3 regions of the Nonomuraea sp. NPDC000554 genome follow, and region 3 is predicted to be linked to each of the others. Evidence: riboswitches for the same ligand, from Rfam matches in the RefSeq annotation. Region 3 holds a riboswitch; each other region holds the start of a gene.
What was found. A riboswitch is a leader RNA that binds a small molecule or an ion and turns the genes downstream of it on or off. The one in region 3 is predicted to bind thiamine pyrophosphate.

Region 1 (7,816 bases), on a different contig from region 3:
AGCCACCACATCACCGCCACGCCCAGGATCGCCACGACCAGCCCCAGGCCCGCGGTGACCGCGATGATCATCCCGAGGTCGTCCATCGCGGCGCGCGCGGCCACACCTCCGTCTCCGGCGGACGCGAACCCACCCAAAGCGAACCCACCCCAAGCGGCCCCGTCCCCAGCGGGAGCGAACCCAGCGATCGCGAACCCAGCGGTCCCGAACCCAGCGGTCCCGAACCCAGCAGACATGAATCCAGCAGCCGCGAGTCCGGCCACGGCGGTCATGGCTCTGTATCCAGCGGCTCGTACCGGTACCCGACCCCCCAGACCGTGACGATCCGCCGCGGTTCGGTCGGGTCCGGTTCGATCTTCTCCCGCAGCCGCCTGACGTGCACGGTCACGGTGGACGAGTCGCCGAACGACCACCCCCACACCTGGTTCAGCAGCGCCGACCGGCTGAAGGCCTGCCTGGGGTTGCGCATCAGGTAGGCGAGCAGGTCGAACTCGCGGGCGGTCAGCATCACCTCGCCGTCGCGCAGCCGTACCTCGTGCGCGCCCACGTCCACCACCAGGTCGCCGTCGCGCAGCACGCCCGTGCCGCCCGTCACCGACGCGCCCCTGGCGCGGCGCAGCACGGACTGGACCCGCAGCGCCAGCTCGCGCGGGCTGAACGGCTTGGTCACGTAGTCGTCGGCGCCGGTCTCCAGGCCGACCACGCGGTCGATCTCCTCGCCGAGCGCCGTCAGCATGATCACCGGCACCGGCCAGCGTTCCCTGAGCTTCTTGCACACCTGGAGGCCGTCGATCTTCGGCAGCATCAGGTCGAGCACCATCAGGTCGGGCGGCCGGGCCAGCGCGCGGCGCAGCGCCTCGGCGCCGTCGCCCACGCACTCGACCTCGTGTCCGTCGCGTTCCAGGTACCGCGCGACGACCTCCGCCACGGTCGGATCGTCGTCGACCACCAGGATGCGGGTGTTCACCTTCTCACCGTACGGCGGGCCCTGACGGGGGAAGCGAAACCGACACCGACGTCATTGGTTCGTAAGCCTCGCGGATCATGTCCGCAGGACGTACGGTGGGCACATGGGTCGAGTAGTCATGCTCGTTATCGGCGCCCTTCTGGCGCTGTTCGTGTTGTTCAACTTCATCCTCCCCATGGTCGTGGGGCTGTTGAAGATCGCACTGGTCATCGGAGTGGTCGCGCTGCTCGTGTTCATCGCGGTCACCGTGGTCGGTAAGTCGTCCTCGTCGCAGTGACGACGCTGTTCCTGTTCGACCCGTGGCTGGTGGGCGTCACCATGGTGGCGATCCTGCTGCTGGCCACGTGGGCCGCGACCTTGCTGCCTGTGAGCGGCTCGGCGCGGCCCGGTTTTCCGCTGGTCTACGCCAGGCGTACGGCGTTCCAGCGTCAGCGTGACCCCGACGCGGCCGGGAGGCCGCGTCCGAGAGCCCCGTCACCGCGCCCCGCTTCCGGCTGAAGCGGGGCTCCGCGCACGAGCCCCGATCCCATCTCCTGATCGAAGGGCTCATGATCGATTCTCTCGTCACGTTCGTCATCGGCATGTCGGGCGGCAACGCCGCCCTCGGCATCGTGCTGTTCACCCTGACCGTCCGGGTCCTGCTGCTGCCGCTCGGCGTCAGGCAGGCGCGTGCCGCCCGCGTCAAGGAGCGGCTGGCTCCCAAGTTGCGAGAGCTGCAGAAGCGGTACGGACGCAATCCGGAGCGGCTGTCCAAGGAGATGTCGGCGCTCTACGCGAAGGAGGGCAGTTCGCCCTTCGCCGGGATCCTTCCCGGGCTGGCGCAGGCGCCGTTCATGTGGCTGATCTTCCGGGTGGCCACGCATCCCACGGCGCTGGCCGGGCACCAGCTCTTCGGCGCTCCGCTCGGCCAGCAGGTCGCGGGCGTCGTCGCTAATTTCGGTCTGGTCAGCTGGCCGGTTTTGGTCTTCGCGGTGGTCATCGCGCTGATCGCGGTCGTGGCCTGGCTCGCGTCCCGCAGGATCAAGGTTTCCGAGGAGCAGCCGGAGCTCGTGCGGAGGCTGCTGCCGCTGGCTCCGTTCGGTGCCGTGCTGGCCGCGACGGTGCTCCCGCTGGCGGCCGCGCTCTACCTGCTGGTCTCCACGGCGTGGACGGCCGGGGAGCGGGCCGTACTCGCCGCCCGGCCACTCTGAGACCGTCGGCTACCCGGCCTCTCTCAGGGCGTGGACCTGCCCGTTCATCTTTCCGTTGGGGGCGGGCAGGATCGCCCACACCGTGGTGGTGTCGCCTTCGTGGCGGACTCCCCAGCTCTCCGCGACGTACTCGACGATGCCCAGCCCTCGTCCGCCGAGGGAGGACAGAGTGGGGCGGGACGCGCGCGGCTCGGTCGCCGCACCGCCATCGCTCACCGCCACCTCTACATGATCTTCGCTTCGCAGCCAGGCCACCCTGACCATCCCCGAGGGCAGCGGATGCGCGTGCCTCAGGGCGTTGCTCAGCAGCTCGCTCACCACGAGGACGGCATCGTCGATCGCTGAGGCGAAAACCCCGCAATCCTGCAGGTCAGTACTTAGACGCTGGCGGGCGACGGCGACACTGGACGGCGCGTACGGCAGCAGCACCACGCTTGACACACCCACCTCCCCGCTCCCAGTGCCCCCCGTGGGAACACACCCCGGTACGACCGAAATGCCCCGTTACTCAATCCCAGAAACCGCATCTCGATCACAGCTTGTACACATTGGACGATAGATCAGCGCATCCGTGACCACCTCGTTACCGCATCGGTGTGTCGGATCCGATAGTGGGAGCACGGCCCATGACGAGCCTCATCCTGGTGCCCCCTCCGGGGCGCGGATGCGCGCTCACGTCCCCGCCCTGGGCCCTGGCGAGGCTGCGCACGATGTAGAGGCCGAGCCCGACGCCGCCGAACCTCCTGCGGTCGCCGCTGTCGGCCTGGACGAACCGATCGAAGATCCGCTCACGGTCGCGCGCGGCGATGCCGACGCCCTCGTCGTCGACCACCACGATCACCGTGCCGTCCTCCGCCCACGCCTGGACGCCGATCAGCCCGCCCTCAGGCGAGTACTTGAACGCGTTCTCCAGGAGCTGCCCGAGGACGATGTCGGTCGCCAGCGCGTCGCCCCGCACGAGCGGCAGGCCGTCGGGGACCCGCACCTCCACCCGGTGCCTGTCGGACAGCACGGGCAGGCCGAGCGTGGCCGCGCTGATCCGCTCCGCCAGGTCGAACGTCTCCACCCGCACGGCCGGCTCCTCCGCACCCGCGCGGGCGCCGAGCAGCAGGTGGTCCATGAGCTGCGCGAGCGACCTGGACCGCTCGGCGATCGTGTGGACGGCCGAGCGCCGCTCGTCGTCGCTCAGCTTGTCCCAGCGCGAGGCGAGCGTGCTCGCGAACCCGCGCACGATCGTGATCGGGGTCCGCAGCTCGTGGCTGGTGGTGGCCAGGAACAGGTCCTTGGCCTCCTCCAGCGCCTTGGCCGTGGACACGTCCCGGAAGTCGACGACGAGCTCGCCCGTCTCCTCGATGCGCGCGCTGACGACGTCCAGCCAGCGGCCGGTGTCGAGCTGGAAGGTCAGCTTCTCGCCCGGGTCCGGCACGGGGAAGGGCGGGCGCCCGCCGATCACGGAGTCGGCGGACATGGCGGTGATCTCGGCCGCGGCGGGGTTCCAGCGCAGCACCCGCCCGGCTCCGTCGAGCACGGCGATGCCGTCGGCGCTGGCGTCGAAGATCGCCCGCTCGTGTGCGCGCTGCCGGACCGCGTCCTGGTAGGCCATCGCGTTGCCGACGGCGATGCCCGCATGCCCGGCGAGCAGCTCCAGCAGTTCCAGCTCCACGTGGCCCGGTTTGCGCCTGGCGAACAGCGCGTACAGCGCCCCGTAGGGTCGGCCGCCGACGGCGGCCAGGCCGAGCGCGATCGTGTGCAGGCCGCTCAGCTCGGCCCACACCAGCTCGTCGAGCCCCTGCGACTCCAGCATGACGGTCTTGCCCGTGCGTAAGAGCTTGCCGACCAGGCTCGTGTGCAGGTCCGTGACGGTGCCTCTGAGAGAGTCGGGCAGCTGGTACGTGCTGACCAGCCGGAGCAGGTCGCCCTCGATGAGCACGAAGCCGCCCGCGTCGGCGCCGGTCAGCTCGGTCAGGCTGGCGGAGATGCGGTCGAGAACCGCCGGCAGCTCCAGCTCGGCGTTGATGTCGCCCACCACGTCCGTGAGCCTGCGCACCAGCCGGGCGCGGCGAGCCATGCGCTGCCCGGCGGCCTCGTCGGCCTCGGCCAGGTGGTGGACGCACACGTACCCCGCCACCGAGCTGCCCTGCCGCAGCGCGCTGATGTCGACCCGCAGGTCGAGCACGGTGCCGTCGCTCCGGACCCGCTTGGTGCGCAGCGACACCTGCCCGCCCGTCCGCACGCGTTCGAGCACCGCGTTGTGCTCCGCCGTCAGCTCGCCCGGGACGATCGGCACCCTGCGGCCGAGCACCTCCTCGGCGGTCCAGCCGAAGAGCCGCTCCGCGGCGAGGTTCCAGACGAGGACGGTCTGGTCCCTGTCGAGCGCGACCACCGCGTTGGGCGAACTGGCGAGTACCGCACTTGCCGTTTCCTGGTCACTACTGGCCCTGTAGTCCCCCACACCTCCATAGTGCCTGTGGCGTCGTGCCGCCGACGGGCGATCCGTCCGATACGCTGCGGTCACGGCTTTCCGAGGAGGGTGAGGGTATGTCGAGCAATGACCTCGATGCCCTGTTGCGGGTTACCTCCTCCACCTATCGCGGAGAGGCGCCACCCGACATCGCGCTCGGCACCTACGACGGCGCCGTCGGCAGGCTGGTGCTGGCCGTGACGGGCAAGGGCCTCGCGGCGTGCAGCTTCGAGCCGGAGGACCGGGTGTTCGAGCAGATCATCCGGCATGTCGGTACGTTCGTCGGCCCCGATCCCGGCAGGCTCGACCCGGTGCGCAGGGAGCTCGACGCGTACTTCTCGGGTCGGCTGCGCACCTTCGCCACGCCGGTCGATCTGGCGCTGGCCACGCCCTTCGCGCGTACGGTCCTGCAGAAGACGATGGCGGTGCCGTACGGCACGACCACGACCCTGGAGGAGATCGGCGAGCGCATCGGCAGGCCGCGCGCGCTGCGCGCGGTCGGCAACGCGCTCGGCGCCAACCCCGTCTGCGTGATCGTGCCGTGCCACCGGGTCGTGCACGCCGACGGCGGGCTCGGCGACTACGCGGGGGGCGTGGCCGCCAAGCAGCACCTGCTCAACGTCGAGCGGCGCGCCTCAGCAGCCCGATGAGCAGCGTCACGAGCGCGGCCACCACCGCCGCGCCGAGCGCCCCGTTCATCCAGGGCTGCCTGGTGAAGCCGATGGCCTCGCGCGCCGACACCCAGAACGCGTCCCACCCCTTCACGGTGGGGGTCGAGGTGGTCAGCCAGTAGGCGACGAAGCCGAGCGCCCAGGGCGCCACCATGGACCACCGCGCAGGGGCGTCCTCGGCGGTGTTCCACCAGGTCGAGCCGCCGAGCAGGAAGTAGTCGACGGCGAGCACCGCGAACATCGGCACGAAGACGGCGCCGATCACGCCCAGGAACGCCCCGTACGAGGTCACGTCCACGACCAGGGCGATGGCGACCGTGATCACGCCGATGGCGGTGGAGAAGATCCGCCGGTCCACCCTGGGCATGAGGTTCTGCAGGGAGATGGTGGTCGAGTAGACGTTGGCGAAGGACTGGTCGGTCTCGCGTAGCACCAGGATGCCGAAGAAGAGCGCGCCGAGCGGCGCCGCGATGAACGGCTCGAAGACGGCGGTGCTGTCCTGGAAGACCGCGCCGGCCCCGGCGATGGCCACCGCGTAGACACCGAGGCCGAGGCAGGCCACCTGGGCCAGGGTGTAGCCGCCGACCACGCCGGTGAACGCGGCGCGGCTGGAGCGGGAGTGCCTGGCGAAGTCGGCCGCCATCGGCACCCACGAGACCGACAGCGCGATCACGTAGTCGACGGCAGGGGCGAAGGCCGTCCAGGACCCGCCGGTCTGCGGCTGCGCCTTGCTCAGGAAGACCACGGCGAACCAGACCAGCGCCACGATCACGCCGGCCGTGACGTACCTACGCAGCAGCCTGATCGCGCCGAGCGGCCAGATCGTCAGCGCGGTGGTCAGCACGCCCGCGGCGATCACCCACACCTGGTAGGGCACGGCGGTCCCGAAGATCGCCGTGGCGGCCTTGGCGATCACCCACAGCTCGAACGCCCCCCAGCCGAGCATCTGGACGATGTTCAGCACGGTCGGGACGTAGGAGATCCGCGTCCCGAACAGGCCGCGGAGCAGCACCATCGCGGGCCGGCCCGTCTGCGTGCCCGGCACCGCCGCCAGGCCCACCATGGCCGTGCCGATCAGGCTGCCGACGACCGTCGCCACGAGCGCCGCGGTGAGGCTGAGCGGCGTGCCCTGGAGCGGGTCGAGCAGGAACAGCGCGCCGGAGAAGCCGAGGAGGCTGACCCCGAGGTTGGCCCAGAGCGCGCCCTGGTCGAGCACGCCGAGAGTCTTCGGGGGAGCCTCGTCGAGGGTCAGCGGAACTTCGTTGACGCCATGCGTCATCGCACACTCCCTACGCCGGCATTACCCGGACAGGTTCATGCGGTCGGCAGCAGCGGTAGCTGCCCTCTCAGCCTGGTTGCCCCAAGCTCCCGCGGGGGTTGGTCGCAAAGCCGGGATCATCCCAGCTCGCGCCCCCATGATGCACTATTCGCCCGCATTCAACTACCCCGCCCCGGCTACTCCCCGGTTGCTCGGTTGGACGTTCGCCGAAGGACACGGTGCTGGGCACGTCGTCGGCCAGTGGGACCAGATGTCGGCATTTTCCGCGATCTCCGAAATGTGACGCCTGATCCGGTTAGGCTCCGATGATCTTCAACAGCCCCAGCCAAGGAGTCGCCCGCGTGACGATCCGAATCCTCGCCACCGCATTGCTCGCCGCCTCGACCACGCTCCTCGCGAGCACCCCCGCCGGCGCGACCGCGGTCGACTACACCGGCAAGGACCCGTACAAGACGGGCTGCGCCCGCTCCTCCCGCGTGATCAAGACAGCGGACCTGCTCACCTACGTCAACAACGAGGACGTCGGCGACGTCACGCTCATGTGGTCGCGCACCTGTAAGGCGGCCTGGGGCGTGATCAAGGTTTCCCCGGAGGCGACCGGCGCCATCCTGCTCGCCACCGATCTCAAGGAGAAGGGGAAGACGTCCTACCGCAGGTATACGGCGGGCAAGGGCGGACGGCACTGGGGGCCGATGTTGGCGGTGGCCTCCGGGAGATGCGTGTACGCCTGGGCCGAGGCGTCAACCGGCCGCACCGTGAAGGACTCCGGGCACGGGAAGACCGCGATGGCGTGCCCCGGGACTGCCCGGTAAGCCCTACCCGGCCTTTCACGCCCGCGGCGGTTCGGGTGGGACCGGCCGCACCGCGGCTACCGTACGGGGACGGCGAGCTCGCGGCCGCGGTAGAAGCCTTCCCGCTCCGCGACGACGTAGGGGGCCATGGCCTCACGTCGACGCGTCTCGGCCTCGGAGGTCCGCCAGGAGTCGCACTCTTCCTTGGTGTCCCACAACGACACCCCGGTGATCTCCTGCTCGTCCTCGGACCAGTACGCGTAGGCGTGGCGCAGACCCTGCGGGTACGGGCTCGGGCGCCACGCCCTTTCGAACTCCTCCAACGTGCCCGGCTTGATGCGGCGCGTCGTCACCCAGACGAAGTGCTCCCTCATCGCAGCCTCCCCCGGAACTCCGATTCGGCTTGATGCGCTCTCTCCATCCACCATAGTTCGCTGCCGGGCCCTCCCCCGGTCCT
Region 2 (7,816 bases), on a different contig from region 3:
TTCGGCGTCGGCACGCCCGCCGGCACCCGGCTGGGCCAGATGGCTCGGTTCTTCACCTGGATCAGCGAGCAGATGAACGACAGCGGCCTGACCGACGCCGTCATGCACGACGCGCTGACAGTGCTGGCCGCGCTGGTGTACGCCGCTCGGCCACTCACCATGGACGAACTCGCCACGGCACTGGGCTGGCCCATCCAGCGGGCGGCCGACGCCCTGGACGCGATCGGCCGTCGTCCGATCCTCTCCGACCCGCTCACCGTGGAGCAGGTCGGGCGCGGCGCGTACGCCGTCACCCCGAGGTCTGACCGCCTGAGCTCCGCGCAACGCGACGCACTGATCGTCAGTCCGTGCTCGACCCGAGGGAGTCGAAAATGACGAGGCCGGACAGACGTCGCAACCGCGATCCCTCCGGCCACACCCGCGCGGCGGCCGCGCCTCGTTCGGTGCGAGGGCGGACTTGCTTCACGGTCCTCCACGATTCAGCGCGGAAGGACCACCATCCACTCCCTGGTCGGTATCACGGCGGATCCGCGTCAGCGGAAGTCGTCCGCGTGCTCTTCCGCCCACGAGCGGAACGTCCGCGCCGGGCGGCCGAGCAGCCGTTCCACGGTGTCGGTCACCCGCTCGGGCGAGTCCACGAACCCCGCCCACGCCTTCAGCCTGGCCGCCACGAACTCGGCGTCCCCCCAGGCCGCCGTCAGTTGCTCGCGCGCGGTCTCCGGCGGCAGGTCCTCCCATCGCACCTCGCGCCCGATCGCCTCGCCGATGATCCGCACCTGCTCGGCATGGGTGAGGGACTCGGGGCCTGTGAGCACGTATCCGGCCCTGTCGTGCCCGGCGGAGGTGAGGACGTGGACGGCGACGGCCGCGATGTCGCGCTCGTGGATCAGCGACCTGGACGCCTGCCCGTACGGCCACCGCACGACCCCCTGCCTGACCTGGTCGGCCCAGCCGAGCGTGTTGGTGGCGAAGTCGATGGGCCGCAGGAACGTCCATCTCAATCCGGACTTTCGGATCTGCCGCTCGATCTCCTGGTGGAAGATCGTGGGCTGCTCACCGTCCTCGAGGTCGGGGACGTCGGTCGACAGGTACACGACGCGTCGGGCGTGCCGGGCAATCGCGTCCACCACGCCCGGTTGCACGGGAAGCCGCGGCCACATCAGGTAGACGCTCTCCACGTCGCGCAGCGCGGGCTCCAGCGTCGACGGGGACGACAGGTCGCCACGCGCCACCTCCACCCCTTCGGGAAGCGCGGCCCTGCCGGGGTCGCGCACCAGCGCGCGCACCTCGAGCCCCGCCTCGGCCAGCGAGGAGACGACGTGTCTGCCGACGCTTCCGGTCGCACCGGTCACCAGGATCTTGCTCATCCTGCGACCATAGAACCTCAAGCCGACTTGAGGTCAACCGCGGTCTGCTACTGTCGGTCGCGACGCGGGGTGCCCGGAGAACCGGGCTGAGATCACACCCGTAGAACCTGATCTAGTTCGTACTAGCGAAGGGACGTCGCATGTTCTGCGAGGAGATCTGGGCGCGCACGGCCAAACTGCTCGACGCGATCCACAGCCATCCGTTCAACGCCGCCCTCGGCGACGGCACCCTCGACAGGGACCGTTTCGCGTTCTACATCGTGCAGGACGGCCGCTACCTGGTGGCGTACGCCAAGGTGCTCGCGACGGCCTCGGTGCGCGCCACCGACCCCGCCGACGCTGCGTTCTTCGCCGGCAGCGCGCACACGGCGCTCGCCGTCGAGCGCGCCCTGCACACCGGCTACCTCGAGAAGTTCGGGCTGCAGGCCGACGAGGTGGCGGGCGTCGCCACCTCGCCGACCTGCCTGGCCTACGCGTCGTTCCTCCAGGCCACGGCGCTCGCCGCGCCCCTGCCCGTGCTCGCCGCCGCGGTGCTGCCGTGCTTCTGGGTGTACCAGGACGTCGGCGCGGCGCTGCTGGAACGCACGGCGGGTCGGCGCGACCATCCGTACCAGGCGTGGATCGCCACCTACTCCGACGCGGACTTCGCCGCCTCGGTGCAGCAGGCCAGAGCGATCGTCGACCGGCTGGCCGCCTCCGCCGACCCCGCGACACGCGAGGCGATGGCGGAGGCGTTCTGCCGGGCCACCGAGTACGAGTGGATGTTCTGGGACAGCGCGTGGCGGCTCGAAACCTGGCCCACGGCCCGCTGGCTCGGATAACTGTCGAGACGACGTCAGCCAACTCCTGCCGCTGCGGGACAAGATCCCGCCGATCCGCGGCCTGCGCGGTCACCGCGGCGGCTGTACGCCTTCGGACCTCACTTTGACAACCTCAGCTATTCTGCCAGGCGTTCTGCAAGTCGGTCGCGGATCCTCGTGGCGGCAGCGATGCGCTCGTCGAGGGCGGCCAGCCGGGCGCGAGCCTTCTCCAGCGCGAAGTGGCAGATCGGGCTGCCAGGCTGGGTGAAGTCGGCGGGCACCTCCCGGTCCAGCAGGTCGACGAAGGTCTGCACGTCGGTGAGGGTGAAGCCGAGGTTGAGCAGCTCCCGGATGTGGCGCACACGCTGCACGGCGCGCTCGTCGTAGTCGCGGTACCCGGCCGGGGACCGCCGTGGCTCCAGCAGCCCGTGCTGTTGGTACCAGCGCAGCGCCCGAGGGGTAGTGCCCGCGGCACGGGCGGCTTCTGCGATCCGCATGCCCCCCATGGTCACACACGGACGATGAGACCGCCGACGTAGCGTCCGGCCAGGAGGTCGATGAGCGCCTGCGGCGCGCTGTCCAAGCCTTCGACAACCGTGCACGGCTCGCGTAGCCCCAGCTTGCGCCACTCTTCGCGCAGGTGGGGATGGTCGGCCGCGGTGAACCCACGCAGGGTGATGCGCTTGCCGATCAGCGTCATCACGTCGAGCTCCACGGCGGCCGGGTCACCGCCGAGCTGGTGGGCCAGCGCTCCGCACAGCGCGATCCTGGCCCCTGGCCTGGCCAGCTGGACGGCCTCGCGTAGCTGGTGCCCGCCGACGGTGTCGAGCACCGCGTCCACTCCGTCGGGCGCCACATCGGCCATGCTGCCTGTGTGCCGGTCGTAGACGGCGTCGTAGCCGAGGTGGGCGGCGCGGTCGGGGGAGCCGGTGCTACCCACCACGCGGACCGCGCCCAGCAGGCGGGCGATGGGAGAGGCGATGCTGCCGACCGCGCCTGCCGCCCCCGTCACCAGGACTGTGTCGCCTGGCTGTACCTCTGCCGCGGCGCGCAAGCCCACGTAGGTGGTCAAGCCCTGTCCGAGGTGGCGCATCGCCTCCTCAGCGGAGGAGACCGGCTCGATCCGCTGGTAGGCGTCGACGACGGCGTATTCACGCCAGCCACGGCCGTGCCGCACCCAGTCACCGGGAGCCAGATCGGGATCGGTGGAGGCCACCACCTCGCCCACCGCAGGCCCGTACATGACCTCGCCCACCTGGTAGGCGGGCATCGGCGCCGCGGAACCACTCATGAGCGTGCGCATGGCGGCGGTGACGGCCATCCATCGGTTGCGCACCACCACCGGGCCGCTGATCGGGGACCGGGTCAGCTGGAAGAGGTTGAGCGTGACCGGCCGGCCAGTGGGGACGTGGGTGTCGAGGCGGACCTCGCGCGAGTCGAAAGCCACGCGCCGATCGTCGACCTTGACGCAGGCGTCAAGGTCAAGCCCAGCACTTCCCAAGCGTTGGAAAGCGGATCCGACAGCGCCGTCGCGGGGTGGCCCCCCGCTTATGGAACTCCGGCGTGACAGCGTCCAGGACCGACTCCTCATCGAACTCACGTGGACGTCCTGGGCGCGGAGAGGCGGCCTGTTGAGTTACCAGTTTCTATCGAGAGGTGGCCGCAGTCGTGGAACGGGCCAGGCGGCTGGCGGGCGCGGATCGCCGCGAGCAGGTGCTGAAGATCGCCGCAGCGGAGTTCGCGGCGCACGGGCTGCACGGGGTGTCCGCCGAGGTGATCGCTCGGAAGGCGGGCATCACGCACGCCTATGTCTTCCGCCTCTTCGGTACGAAGAAGCGACTGTTCCTTGAGGTCGTCCGCCGTGCCTTCGCCGCCATGGCCGGCGGCCTCGCCGAGGCCGCCGGTCCGGCCACGGGCCTGGAGGCGCTTGCGGCGATGGGGCGGCGTTACGACGCCGGCCCGGCCGACCGCACCCTGCTGCTGCTTCAGTTGCAGGCGTTCGCCGCGTGCGGCGACGCCGAGGTGCGCGCGGCGGTGCGGGTGAGCTTCGGCGAGTTGAGCCGAGTCCCGGACAACGGTCGCCGGCCGTCTGCTGGTGCCCACGCTGATGTTCATCGCCCTGATCGTCGCGGTGGTGGGCGGCCTCGGGGCGCCGCTGATCACCGCGGTGGCGGGTGAGTTCGGCGTCTCGCTGGCCGCGGCGCAGTGGACGCTCACCGCCCCGCTGCTGGTGGGCGCGATCGCCACCCCGGTCCTCGGGCGTCTTGGCACCGGGCCGCGCCGGCGTCAGGTCATCCTCGCCACCCTCGCCACGGTAGTGGCCGGCAGCCTGCTGACCGTGGTGCCGCCGTCGTTCGGCTGGTTGCCGGCCGGGCGGGTGGCCCAGGGCGCCGGCCTGGGCCTGACCGCGCTGATGATGGGCGTCTGGCGATCAGCCAGACCACCCTGTGGACCGGGAACCCGGCGCTCGCCTGCGTCCTGCCGCCGCCTGGGCCGGGGCGGCCTCGATGGCGGTGACGATGGTGGTCAGCCTGGTGCTGCGGCGTACCACCCAGGCGCGTCCGCGCTGATGGCGGCCTGTTGGCAGTGGTCGCCCTCCGCAGCCGGGTCCGAGCGCCCATCGTCGGATGGCTCGGTCATCAGCGCGAGTCCGCCGCGAGGTAGTCCTCGACGTCCCGCGTGACCTCCTCCTCGACCAGGTCGTTGTTGACGGCGATCGCGGCCGCCGATCCCATGCCGGCCGCGGTGACCACCTGCGCCCGCGGATTGACGACGTTGCCCGCCGCCCACACCCCCGGCACGCTGGTGCGGCCAGAGGGGTCGGTGCGCACCCAGCCGTTCTCGTCCCGCTCGCAGCCGAGGCCGGTCAGCAGGGCGTCGCGGGGGACCATGTGCGGGAAGACGAACACCGCGCTGCGCGGCACCTCCTGGCCGTCGGCCAGTTCCACCCCGCGCAACCGGTCGCCGTCGACCACCAGCCGCTTGACCTCGCCGTCGACGACGCGGACCCCACGGGCGGCCAGCCGCTCGCGTTCGTCGCCGGTCAGGTCGAGGACGTGCGGGAAGAAGACGATGTCGGCCGACCACTGCTGCAGCAGCAGCGCCTGGTGCACCGCGCCCGGGTGGCTGCCGAGCACCCCGATCGGCTCGTCGCGGACCTCGTAGCCGTGGCAGTACGGGCAGTGCAGCAGGTCCCTGCCCCACCGCTCCCGCACGCCGGGGAGCTCCGGCAGCTCGTCGCGCAGCCCGGTGGCCACCAGCACGCGGCGGGCCCCGAGCACCGGGCCCCCGGCCAGGTGCACCTGGAAGCCGTGGTCGATGTGGTCGTCGATGTGATCCACCCGGCCGTCGATCAAGCGCACGCCGTACTTGGCCACCTCCGCCCGGCCCACCTCCAGCAGGGACGCCGGGGGCATCCCGTCGCGGGACAGGAAGCCCTGCATGTGCGCGGCCGGGGCGTTGCGCGGCTCCCCGGTGTCCACCACCGCCACCCGGCGGCGGGCCCTGGCCAGCACCAGGGCGGCGTTCAGCCCGGCCGCGCCGGCACCGGCCACCACCACGTCGTACATCATGTCGTTCGTCGTCTCGCTCATGGCCCCCAGCCTGCGACCTCCGGCCCGCTGACGGCAATCTCTGTTGCCGTTTCCGGGACAAATGCGGTGCAATGGGAGGCGTGGAGCACTCACCAGCCATCGCCCAGGCGCTCGCCGAAGTCGGCCCCCGCCTCAAGCGCCTGCGCACCCGGCGCGGCGTCACCCTGGCCGCCCTGGCCGAGGCCACCGGCATCTCCAAGAGCACGCTGTCGCGGCTGGAGTCCGGCCAGCGCCGCCCCAGCCTGGAACTCCTGCTCCCCATCGCCCAGGCCCACCAGGTTCCCCTGGACGAGCTGGTCGGCGCCCCCGAAGTCGGTGATCCCCGCGTCCGTCTCACGCCCAGGCGGGTGAACGGCAACGTCGTGCTGCCCCTGACGCGGCAGCCCGGCCCGCTACAGACCTTCAAGATGGTCATCCCGGTCGGCCGGAACACCCCCGAGCCCTGCACCCACGAGGGCTACGAATGGCTCTACGTCCTCTCCGGACACCTGCGTCTGATCCTGGCCGACCGCGATCTGGTGCTGGGTCCGGGGGAGGCCGCCGAGTTCGACACCCGCCTGCCGCACTGGTTCGGCAGCACCGGCGACGGCCCCGTCGAAGTTCTCAGCCTCTTCGGGCGGCAGGGCGAGCGCATCCACGTCCGCGCCGCCCCGCGCTCCCGCCGCGACCAGCTCCAGGACGGACCGTAGGGCCGCACACGGGCTGAGGACCTGGCTACCTGCTGCGTGTGCGCGTCAGGGCTGTTCCGGTGTTCGCGGGACGAGCAGCCCTCGGTTGAACGCCTCGGTGACGGCGGCGGCGCGGTCGTTCACACCGAGCTTGGCGTAGATGTTCAGCAGGTGAGACTTGATGGTGGCCTCGGTGATGAACAGCTTGGCCGCCGCCTCGCGGTTCGTGGCCCCGGCCGCCACCAGTTGGAGGACTTCGACCTCCCGCTGGCTGAGCGGCCCCGGGGCAGAGGTGCGTAGGCGGCTCATCAGCAGGGCTGCCACCGAGGGGGCGAGCACCGACTCACCCCGGGCCGCGGCCCGGACCGCCCGCAGCAGCTCGTCGCGGGAGGCGTCCTTGAGGAGGTAGCCGGAGGCGCCGGCCTCGATCGCGGGTAGCACGTGGCTGTCGGTGTCGTAGGTCGTCAGCACCAGCACGCGGGCGTCACTTCCGCGCTCGGTGAGTTCCCTTGTCGCGCGCACCCCGTCCATGCCGGGCATCCGCAGGTCCATCAGGATCACGTCCGGACGCAGGGCCTCGGCCAGCTGAACCGCCTCGGCTCCGTCGGAGGCCTCTCCGAGCACCTCGAACTCCGGGTCGCGCGCGAACATGCTGCTCAAACCGTCCCTGACCACGGGATGGTCGTCCACGATCAGCAGCCTGATCGCGGTGCCGGGGCGGTTCACGCGCACACCTCCGCCCGCTCGGCGGGGACGCGGGCCGAGATCCCCGTACCGGTGCCCGGCTCCGACTCGATCTGCAGAGTCCCCGACAGGCCCTCGATCCGCTGTCGCATCGCGACCAGGCCGAACCCGCCGCGGTCGGCACGCAGCCCACCGGCGGCATCGTCTCCGAGCTGGTCCGGATCGAAGCCGCAGCCGTCATCGCGCACGTCCAGGGCCACCTCGTGGTCCAGGTACGACAGCGTCACCCCCACCCGGGTCGCCCGCGCGTGCTTGGCCACGTTGGCCAGCGCCTCCTGCGCGGTCCTGAGCAGCGTGACCTCAGCCTCCGGCCGCATCGGCCGCGCCGTGCCGGTCGTCGTGACCTGGACCGGGATCTCGTACAGGGCCGACCAACGCTCGGCCACGCCCGCCACCGCCTCGCTCAGCCGTGCCGATTGCAGCGGCTCAGGACGCAGCGCGTGCACCGATCGCCGCGCCTCAGCCAGACTCTCCCTGGCCAGCGTGGTCGCGGCCTCGATGTGCCTGCGCCATCCGGCCGGATCCTCGCCGGTGTGCGCGGCCGCGCGCAGCTGGCTGACAATGCCGGTGAGCCCCTGCGCGAGGGTGTCGTGGATCTCTCGCGCCATGCGCTGCCGCTCGTCATGCACACCGGCCTCCCTCGC
Region 3 (7,816 bases):
CCCTCGACCCCGGCAAGGTGGTGACCGCCGACCGGCTGATCGAGGACCTGTGGCCGGGCGAGCCGCCCGCGCATGCGCGATCCCGCTGCCAGTTCTCTGTCAGCCGCTGCCATCCGAACGTAAGGGCTTCCGCGCAGGGGAAAGCGGGCGTTTTCGCAGGGCAAGGCGGCGGCCTCCGAACGTTCGCATCCGGGTGGCGTTCTTCCGTCTTGCCTGAGAATGCGCCAAGGTGGGGGCAGCTTTCACCGCAACGTGAGGAGACCAGTGGCCGAGCCAGGCACGCTAGAAGCCAGGGGTAGCGACTTCGCCCGTTTGGCTATCAAGATCACTGACGCCGGTCTGCTCGACCGGCGTCCTGTGTATTACGCGGTGCGGCTGAGTCTCGCCGTCACGGCCTACCTCGGCGGCTGGGCGCTGTTCTGGTGGCTCGGCGACTCGTGGTGGCAGCTCCTCGTCGCCACGCTGCTCGCCGTAGTCTTCGCGCAGTTCGGGTTCGTCGCGCACGACCTGGGACACCGGCAGGTCTTCAGGACCCGGCGGCCGAGCGACGTGGCGGGGCTGCTGATCGGCAACCTCGGCATCGGCCTCGGCTGGGGCTGGTGGAACACCAAGCACAACCGCCATCACGCCAACCCCAACCACGAGGACCACGATCCGGACGTCTCACCGTCCGTGATCGTCTGGTCGGAGGAGCAGGTCGCCAGGAGCCAGGGGTTGCCCAGGTTCGTCGCCAGATGGCAGGGGTTCCTGTTCTTCCCGCTGCTGACCCTGGAGGCGTGGCACCTGCACGTCGCCAGCGTCAAGGCACTGCTGAAGCCGTCGGCCAGGCGCCGCGGCCTGGAGGCGGCGCTGCTGGCAGTCCACTTCGCGGCCTACTTCGGGGTGGTCTTCGCCACGCTGCCGCTCGGCAAGGCCCTGGTGTTCCTCGTGGTCCACCAGGGGCTGTTCGGCATCTATCTCGGCAGCACGTTCGCGCCCAACCACAAGGGCATGCCGATCCTCACCAAGGACGACAAGCTCGACTTCCTGCGCAAGCAGGTGCTGACGTCCCGAAACGTCAGGGGCAACCTGTTCACGGACGTCGCGCTCGGCCAGCTCAACTACCAGATCGAGCACCACCTGTTCCCCAACATGCCCGCGCCGAACCTGCGCCGGGCGCAGCCGATCGTCCGGCAGTACTGCGCGGACCTGGGCGTCAGCTATCTGGAGACCGGGCTGCTCAGCTCGTACGGGCAGGCGCTGCGGCACCTGCACGAGGTCGGCGCGCAGCTGCGCTGACCGGCTCGGGGTGGGCGCGACCCCACCCCCTCATCCCTCCAGGCCGGCACGCCGTCGCAGGTCGTCGCGGCGGCGTTCCAGCTCGGCGATCAGCCCCTGCTGCTCGTCGGCCATGCCGATCAGAGCGCCGATCTCGGTCTGGTCGGTCGCCCCCATGTCGCCGATCTGGTCACGGAGCTCCTTGTTCTCGGCCTTCAGCCGCACCAGGTCGGCTTCGACCTGCTGGAGCTCATCCTCAACACTCATCTCCTCTCTTTACCCGCAGAGGCCGCGTCCGCACTCGATTCCGGGCGGGACGCTCTACCGTCCACAATAGGGGCCATGCGTAGGTTGCACGCCACGACGCTGGTGTCACTCACGGCGGTCGCCCTGACCCTGGGCGGCACGCTCGCGATGTGGCGGCTGGTCGAGCCCGACAAGCAGCCGAACGTCCTGGACGTGCTGCTGCCGCTGGTCGGCTGTGCGGCGCTGATGGCGCGGCGGAGGTATCCGGTGGCGGTGCTCGTCGTCGTGTCGGTGACCGCCGCGCTCTACTACCCCTACGCGCACTTCGACGGGCCGATGGTCGTGCTGCCGCTCGTCGCCCTCTACACCGCGGCCGACCAGGGACATCTCATCGCCGCCATCGTCACGGGCGCGGCCTCGCTGATGGCGATGGGGTACGGCGAGAGCAACGCGGTCAGGCACGTCGACAACACGCTGTTCATGATGATCACAGGTTGGGTGGTGGCCGCCATCGCATCCGGCGGCGTCACCCGCAACCGCCGCGCCTACCTCCAGGAGGCCCAGCGGCGCGCGATCGACGCCGAGCGCTCCAAGGAGGAGGAGGCCAGGCGGCGCGAGAGCGAGGAGCGGCTGCGCATCGCCAGGGAGCTGCACGACGTCCTCGGACACAACATCTCCATGATCAACGTACAGGCCGCGGCGGCGCTGCACGGCCTGAAGAAGCGTCCCGAGGACGCCGAGGCGGCGCTCAGGACGATCAAGGACACCAGCAAGGAGACGCTGCGCGAGCTGCGCACCACGCTGGGCATGCTGCGCCAGGTCGACGAGGACGCGCCCACCGCGCCCGCCGACCGGCTGGCCCAGGTCGACGCGCTGGTCGCCACGACCGGCCTGACCGTGCGGACCGAGCTGTCGGGCTCGCTCGATCAGGTCCCCACCGAGGTGGACCTGGCCGCGACCAGGATCATCCGCGAGGCGCTGACGAACGTGTCGCGGCACTCGGGCACCTCGCATGCCACGCTGACGATCAACCGCGAGCCCGGACATATCGTGATTCGCGTCGAGGATGATGGTCCGGGAGCCTCGTACACCGAGGGCAGCGGGTTCGGGCTGCAGGGCATGCGCGAACGCGCCATCGCGCTCGGCGGCACCCTCCAGGCGGGCCCCCGTCCGGAGGGCGGCTTCCAGGTCGTGGCCGACCTCCCCCTGACCGCAACGCCATGACCGGCACCTCCCGCCTCCGCCCTCTGAGCACCATGACCCGCACCTCCCACCTCCACCCCCTGACCGCCATGACCCGCACCTCCCGACCGCGCCCCCTGACCGCGGCACGTCCGATCGGAGCACGATGATCCGCGCACTCCTCGCCGACGACCAGACCCTCGTGCGGGCCGGGTTCCGTTCGATCCTGAGCGACGAGGACGACATCGAGGTGGTCGCCGAGGCCGCCAACGGCGACGAGGCGGTGGCGAGGACCCGCGACCTCCGCCCCGACGTGGTCCTCATGGACATCCGGATGCCCGGCACGGACGGCCTGGAGGCGACCCGCCAGATCGTCACCGACCCCCGCCTGGACGGGGTCAGGGTGATCATCCTGACCACGTTCGACCTCGACGACTACGTCTACGGCGCGCTCAGGTCGGGCGCGAGCGGCTTCCTCGTCAAGGACACCGAGCCGGCCGAGCTGATCCACGCCGTCAGGGTGGTGGCCAGGGGCGACGCGCTGATCGCGCCCTCGATCACCAGGCGGCTGATCGCCGAGTTCGCCGGCCGGGTGAAGCGTCCGGAGCCGGGCCCCGAACTGAACGCGCTGACCGACCGCGAGCGCGAGGTCATGACGCTGGTCGCGGCCGGCCTGTCGAACGACGAGATCGCCGCCCGCCTGGTGCTCAGCCCGGCCACCGCGAAGACGCACGTCAGCCGCATCATGACCAAGCTGGGCACGCGTGACAGGGCGCAACTCGTGGTGCTCGCCTACGAGGCGGGCATGATCACCCCGGGCTGGCTCACCCCCTGACACGCTCGTCGGGCGGGCTCACCCGCCGACGCCACCCGCGCTGCCCACCCGCCCCGACGCCACCCGCGCTGCCCACTCGCCTACGTCACCACGGGCTGGCCCACTCGCCGACGCCACCCGCGCCGGGCCACTCGCGAACGTGCCCCCGGGCCGGCCTACCCCGCGAACGTGACCCCGGGCCGGCCCACTCGCGAACGTGACCACCCAGGCGGGCTCACCTCCCGAGCGGTACCGGTCCCGTGCTCCTTTACTCCCTGGGTAGTACGGTCGGCGGCGGATCGGTCCACGGGTTGTACGGCAAGTGCATGCCGGAGCATGACGCGCCGGAAAGGGCCGTTCTCGCATGCTTCTCGGCATGGACACCGTCGACCTCGCCCGCCTGCAGTTCGCGCTCACCGCGGGCGCACACTTCCTCTTCGTGGCACTGACTCTCGGGCTGGCGACCCTCGTCGCGGTCGTCCAGACCCGGGCGACGCTCACGCGCAGCCCCGTCCACGAGCGGATGACCCGGTTCTGGGGCCAGCTGTACATCATCAACTACGCGATGGGCATCGTCACCGGGCTGGTGATGGAGTTCCAGCTCGGGCTGTCGTGGAGCGGGCTGACGGAGTTCGCCGGGAACGTGTTCGGGGCGTCGCTGGCGATCGAGACCCTGGTGGCGTTCTTCGTCGAGTCGACGTTCCTCGGGTTGTGGATCTTCGGGTGGAACCGGCTGAACCGCTGGGCGCACCTGGGGCTGATCTGGATCGTCACCCTCACGGCCTACGCCTCGGCGTTCTGGATCCTCGTCTCCAACGGCTTCCTGCAGAACCCGGTCGGCCACCGGCTCGTGAACGGCGCGCTCGAACTGGCCGACTTCGGCGCGCTGGTGGCCAACCCGGCCGCCCTGGTGGCCTTCGGGCACGTCATAGGCGGCGCGATGGTCACGGGCGGCTTCTTCATGGCCGGGGTGAGCGCCTACCACCTGGCCAAGCGCACCGCCGAGCAGGAGTTCTTCCGCAAGTCGCTGCGGATCGGGGTCGGCGTGGCGCTGCCCGCGATCCTGTTCACCGCGACGTTCGGGGGGCTCGGCTTCGACACCCTCCAGCCGACCAAGCGGGCCGCGTGGTCGGGCGGCGCCCAGCAACTGGCCGAGGCACAGGCGCGGATGGTGGCCGAGCACGGGCCCGGCGACTACCTGCCGTCGGCGGGCTGGGTCCAGGGCGGGGGCATGACCATGATGATCCTGTTCGCGCTGCTGTTCCTCTGCGGCGGGCTGAGCTTCCTGCTGATGCTGTTCCGCCCGGCCGTGCGCAACTTCCGGCCGTGGCACTGGCTGCTGGTCGCGCTGATCCCCGTCCCGTTCGTGACCATGCTCGGCGGGTGGGTCTTCCGCGAGATGGGACGCCAGCCGTGGGCGGTATTCGGGCTGCTGAAGACGTCCGAGGCGATGTCGCCGGTGACCCACGGGCAGATCACCTTCTCGCTGACCGCGTTCGTGACGGTGTTCGCGGTGCTGATCCTGATCAACTACTGGCTGCTGGCCCGTACGGCCCGGCGCGGGCCGGAGGCCGTCGCCTTGGGCGGCGGCGAGCGGCAGGCCGAGACCGCCCCCGCCCTGACCTTCTGAGGAGCCGACATGGAGATCTTCATCCTGGCCTTCTTCGCGCTCGGCTACCTCGTGCTGGCCGGCGCCGACCTCGGCGTCGGCATGCTGCTGCCGTTCCTGGGGCGCTCGCCCGGCGAGCGGCGCGAGGTGATCGCCGCGATCGCGCCGTTCTTCCTCGGCAACGAGGTGTGGCTGGTGGCGACGGCGGGCGTGCTCGCCGGGCTCTTCCCCGAGCTGGAGGGCGAGCTGCTGAGCGGGAACCACTCGGTGGTCGTGGCGCTGCTCGTGGCGTGGGTCGTCCGCGACATGGGGCTGTGGCTGCGCGGGCGGGTGCCCGCGGCCGGCTGGCAGCGCTGTTGCGACGGCGCCGTGGTCGCCGGGAGCTGGGGGCTGGCGCTGAGCTGGGGGTCGCTGCTCAGCGACATGCTGGTCGGCATCGACGGGCCGGTGTCGCTGCTGGCCGCGCTGGCGGTGGCCACGCTGTTCGCCGCGCACGGGCTGGCCTTCGCCGCGCTGCGGCTGCGCGGGGTGCTGAGGGAGCGGGCGGCGGTGCTGTCAGGCGGCGCGGGCGAGGCCCGCACCTACGCCCTGACCGGCACCGCGCTGGCGGTGATCGGCGTGCTGGCGGGGCTCCAGCTGCCGCTCACGCCCGGCGCCACGGGCGCCTTCCTCGCGCCGGTGATCCTGGCGCTGATCCCGCTGCTGGTCGCCTCACAGGCCTGGGTGTGGTGGACGTTCCGGCACCGAGTGACGGGCCCGTCGTACCTCTGAGAGGTCGCGTGGCAGCCGGACGCGCAACACCGGCCACCAAGGGGCGTGGCCGGAGGCGCGAAGCGGGCCCCCGGAAAGGAGCGTGATCGGAGACGCGAAGCGGGACCCCGAAACGGTGGCGTGGCCGGGCGCGGGTGGCGCTACCGGCCACGGGCCGGTAGACGGGGGCGTAGCCGATCAGCGCGCTGGGCGGTGTGGCCGGTTCGGCCGTTAGCGGGTCCTCGCCGTGCGGGTTCGTGCTGCCAGCCGCGGAGTGGAGCTGATTCGATATCCCACGCGGGTGGGTTGCGGCAAGGGGGGCAGCGCGGGTTAGGGTCGAGAACGACAGATCGCGGGGGCCCGGCGAACCGGGCTGAGATAGCGGCTGAGACGGCCGCTGACCGCTGGAACCTGACCGGGTAATGCCGGCGTAGGGAGAGATCAAGTCGTCATGACCGACACTGCGATGACGCACGCCCGCAAGACGTATCTGCACGGGACTCGGGCGGACCTGAGGGTGCCGATGCGGGAGGTGCCGCTCAGCGAGGGCGGCGCCGTGGTGCTCTACGACACCTCTGGGCCGTACACCGACCCCGACTACGACGCCGACGTGCGACGCGGCCTGCCCGCGCTACGGGCGGCCTGGATCGCCGAGCGCGGTGACACCACCTCCTACACCGGCCGTGCCGTGCTGCCTGAGGACGACGGACGGCGCTCCGGCGACCCGCTGCGGAACGCGGCTGCGTTTCCCGAGCGGTCGCCGCGCCGGGCGAGCGGTTCAGGGGCGGTGACGCAGCGGGCGTACGCGCGGCGCGGTGAGATCACCCCTGAGATGGAGTTCGTCGCGCTCCGCGAAGGGGTGGACCCCGAGGTCGTCCGGGTCGAGCTGGCGGCGGGCCGGGCGGTGCTGCCCGCCAACGTCAATCATCCCGAGATCGAACCGATGATCATCGGGCGGAACTTCCTGGTGAAGGTGAACGCCAACATCGGCAACTCAGCGGTGGCCTCCTCGATCGAGGACGAGGTGGCCAAGATGACCTGGGCGACCCGCTGGGGTGCCGACACCATCATGGACCTGTCGACCGGCAGGGACATTCACACCACCCGCGAGTGGATATTGCGTAACTCCCCCGTCCCGGTCGGGACGGTGCCGCTCTATCAGGCCGTGGAGAAGGTCGGCGGCGACCCGGCCGAGCTGACCTGGGAGGTCTTCCGCGACACCGTGATCGAGCAGGCCGAGCAGGGCGTGGACTACATGACGGTGCACGCGGGCGTACTGCTGGAGTACGTGCCGCTGACGGCGCGCCGCCGCACGGGCATCGTGTCGCGCGGTGGTTCGATCATGGCGGCGTGGTGTCTGGCGCATCACCAGGAGAACTTCCTGTATACCCACTTCCGGGAGCTGTGCGAGATTTTCGCCGCATACGACGTGACCTGGTCGTTGGGCGATGGGTTGCGGCCTGGGTCGATCTCCGACGCCAACGATGAGGCGCAGTTCGCCGAGCTGCGCACCCAGGGCGACCTGACGCGGATCGCCGCCCAACACGACAACCAGGTGATGAACGAGGGCCCCGGACACGTCCCGATGCACAAGATCAAGGAGAACGTCGACCTGCAGCGGGAGTGGTGCGACGACGCGCCGTTCTACACGCTCGGGCCCCTGACCACCGACATCGCGCCCGGGTATGACCACATCACCTCGGCGATCGGCGCGGCGATGATCGGCTGGTACGGCACCGCGATGCTGTGCTACGTCACGCCCAAGGAACATCTGGGGCTGCCCGACCGCGACGACGTCAAGGCCGGCGTGATCGCCTACAAGATCGCCGCACACGCCGCAGACCTGGCCAAGGGACACCCCGGCGCGCAGGCGTGGGACGACGCGCTGTCGGACGCGCGGTTCGATTTCCGGTGGGAGGACCAGTTCAATCTTTCGCTTGACCCCGAAACGGCCCGGG

Region 1: linked by a shared signal. The riboswitch ahead of ABT294_RS30660 (purine-cytosine permease family protein) and the one ahead of thiC (phosphomethylpyrimidine synthase ThiC) in region 3 are both predicted to bind thiamine pyrophosphate.
Region 2: linked by a shared signal. The riboswitch ahead of tenA (thiaminase II) and the one ahead of thiC (phosphomethylpyrimidine synthase ThiC) in region 3 are both predicted to bind thiamine pyrophosphate.

What each region holds. Positions count from the first base shown of each region.
Region 1 is NZ_JBEPDC010000018.1:103,369-111,184, reverse strand. It holds gene ABT294_RS30700 (sensor histidine kinase) at 1-104, opposite strand, end outside; gene ABT294_RS30695 (response regulator transcription factor) at 269-967, opposite strand; gene ABT294_RS30690 (hypothetical protein) at 1,071-1,244, shown strand; gene ABT294_RS30685 (DUF6412 domain-containing protein) at 1,241-1,465, shown strand; gene ABT294_RS30680 (YidC/Oxa1 family membrane protein insertase) at 1,516-2,157, shown strand; gene ABT294_RS30675 (ATP-binding protein) at 2,167-2,598, opposite strand; gene ABT294_RS30670 (sensor histidine kinase) at 2,741-4,609, opposite strand; gene ABT294_RS30665 (methylated-DNA--[protein]-cysteine S-methyltransferase) at 4,696-5,268, shown strand; gene ABT294_RS30660 (purine-cytosine permease family protein) at 5,234-6,568, opposite strand; TPP riboswitch at 6,559-6,671, opposite strand; gene ABT294_RS30655 (DUF2690 domain-containing protein) at 6,910-7,380, shown strand; gene ABT294_RS30650 (hypothetical protein) at 7,437-7,733, opposite strand.
Region 2 is NZ_JBEPDC010000014.1:185,367-193,182, forward strand. It holds gene ABT294_RS26225 (GbsR/MarR family transcriptional regulator) at 1-375, shown strand, start outside; gene ABT294_RS26230 (NmrA family NAD(P)-binding protein) at 534-1,367, opposite strand; TPP riboswitch at 1,423-1,518, shown strand; gene tenA (thiaminase II) at 1,508-2,188, shown strand; gene ABT294_RS26240 (MerR family transcriptional regulator) at 2,305-2,664, opposite strand; gene ABT294_RS26245 (zinc-binding dehydrogenase) at 2,676-3,614, opposite strand; gene ABT294_RS26250 (TetR/AcrR family transcriptional regulator) at 3,824-4,345, shown strand; gene ABT294_RS26255 (MFS transporter) at 4,275-4,850, shown strand; gene ABT294_RS26260 (NAD(P)/FAD-dependent oxidoreductase) at 4,807-5,760, opposite strand; gene ABT294_RS26265 (helix-turn-helix domain-containing protein) at 5,832-6,449, shown strand; gene ABT294_RS26270 (response regulator) at 6,495-7,154, opposite strand; gene ABT294_RS26275 (sensor histidine kinase) at 7,151-7,816, opposite strand, start outside.
Region 3 is NZ_JBEPDC010000011.1:116,140-123,955, reverse strand. It holds gene ABT294_RS21860 (fatty acid desaturase family protein) at 313-1,278, shown strand; gene ABT294_RS21855 (hypothetical protein) at 1,309-1,524, opposite strand; gene ABT294_RS21850 (sensor histidine kinase) at 1,600-2,727, shown strand; gene ABT294_RS21845 (response regulator transcription factor) at 2,852-3,520, shown strand; gene ABT294_RS21840 (cytochrome ubiquinol oxidase subunit I) at 3,876-5,129, shown strand; gene ABT294_RS21835 (cytochrome d ubiquinol oxidase subunit II) at 5,139-5,879, shown strand; TPP riboswitch at 6,201-6,314, shown strand; gene thiC (phosphomethylpyrimidine synthase ThiC) at 6,310-7,816, shown strand, end outside.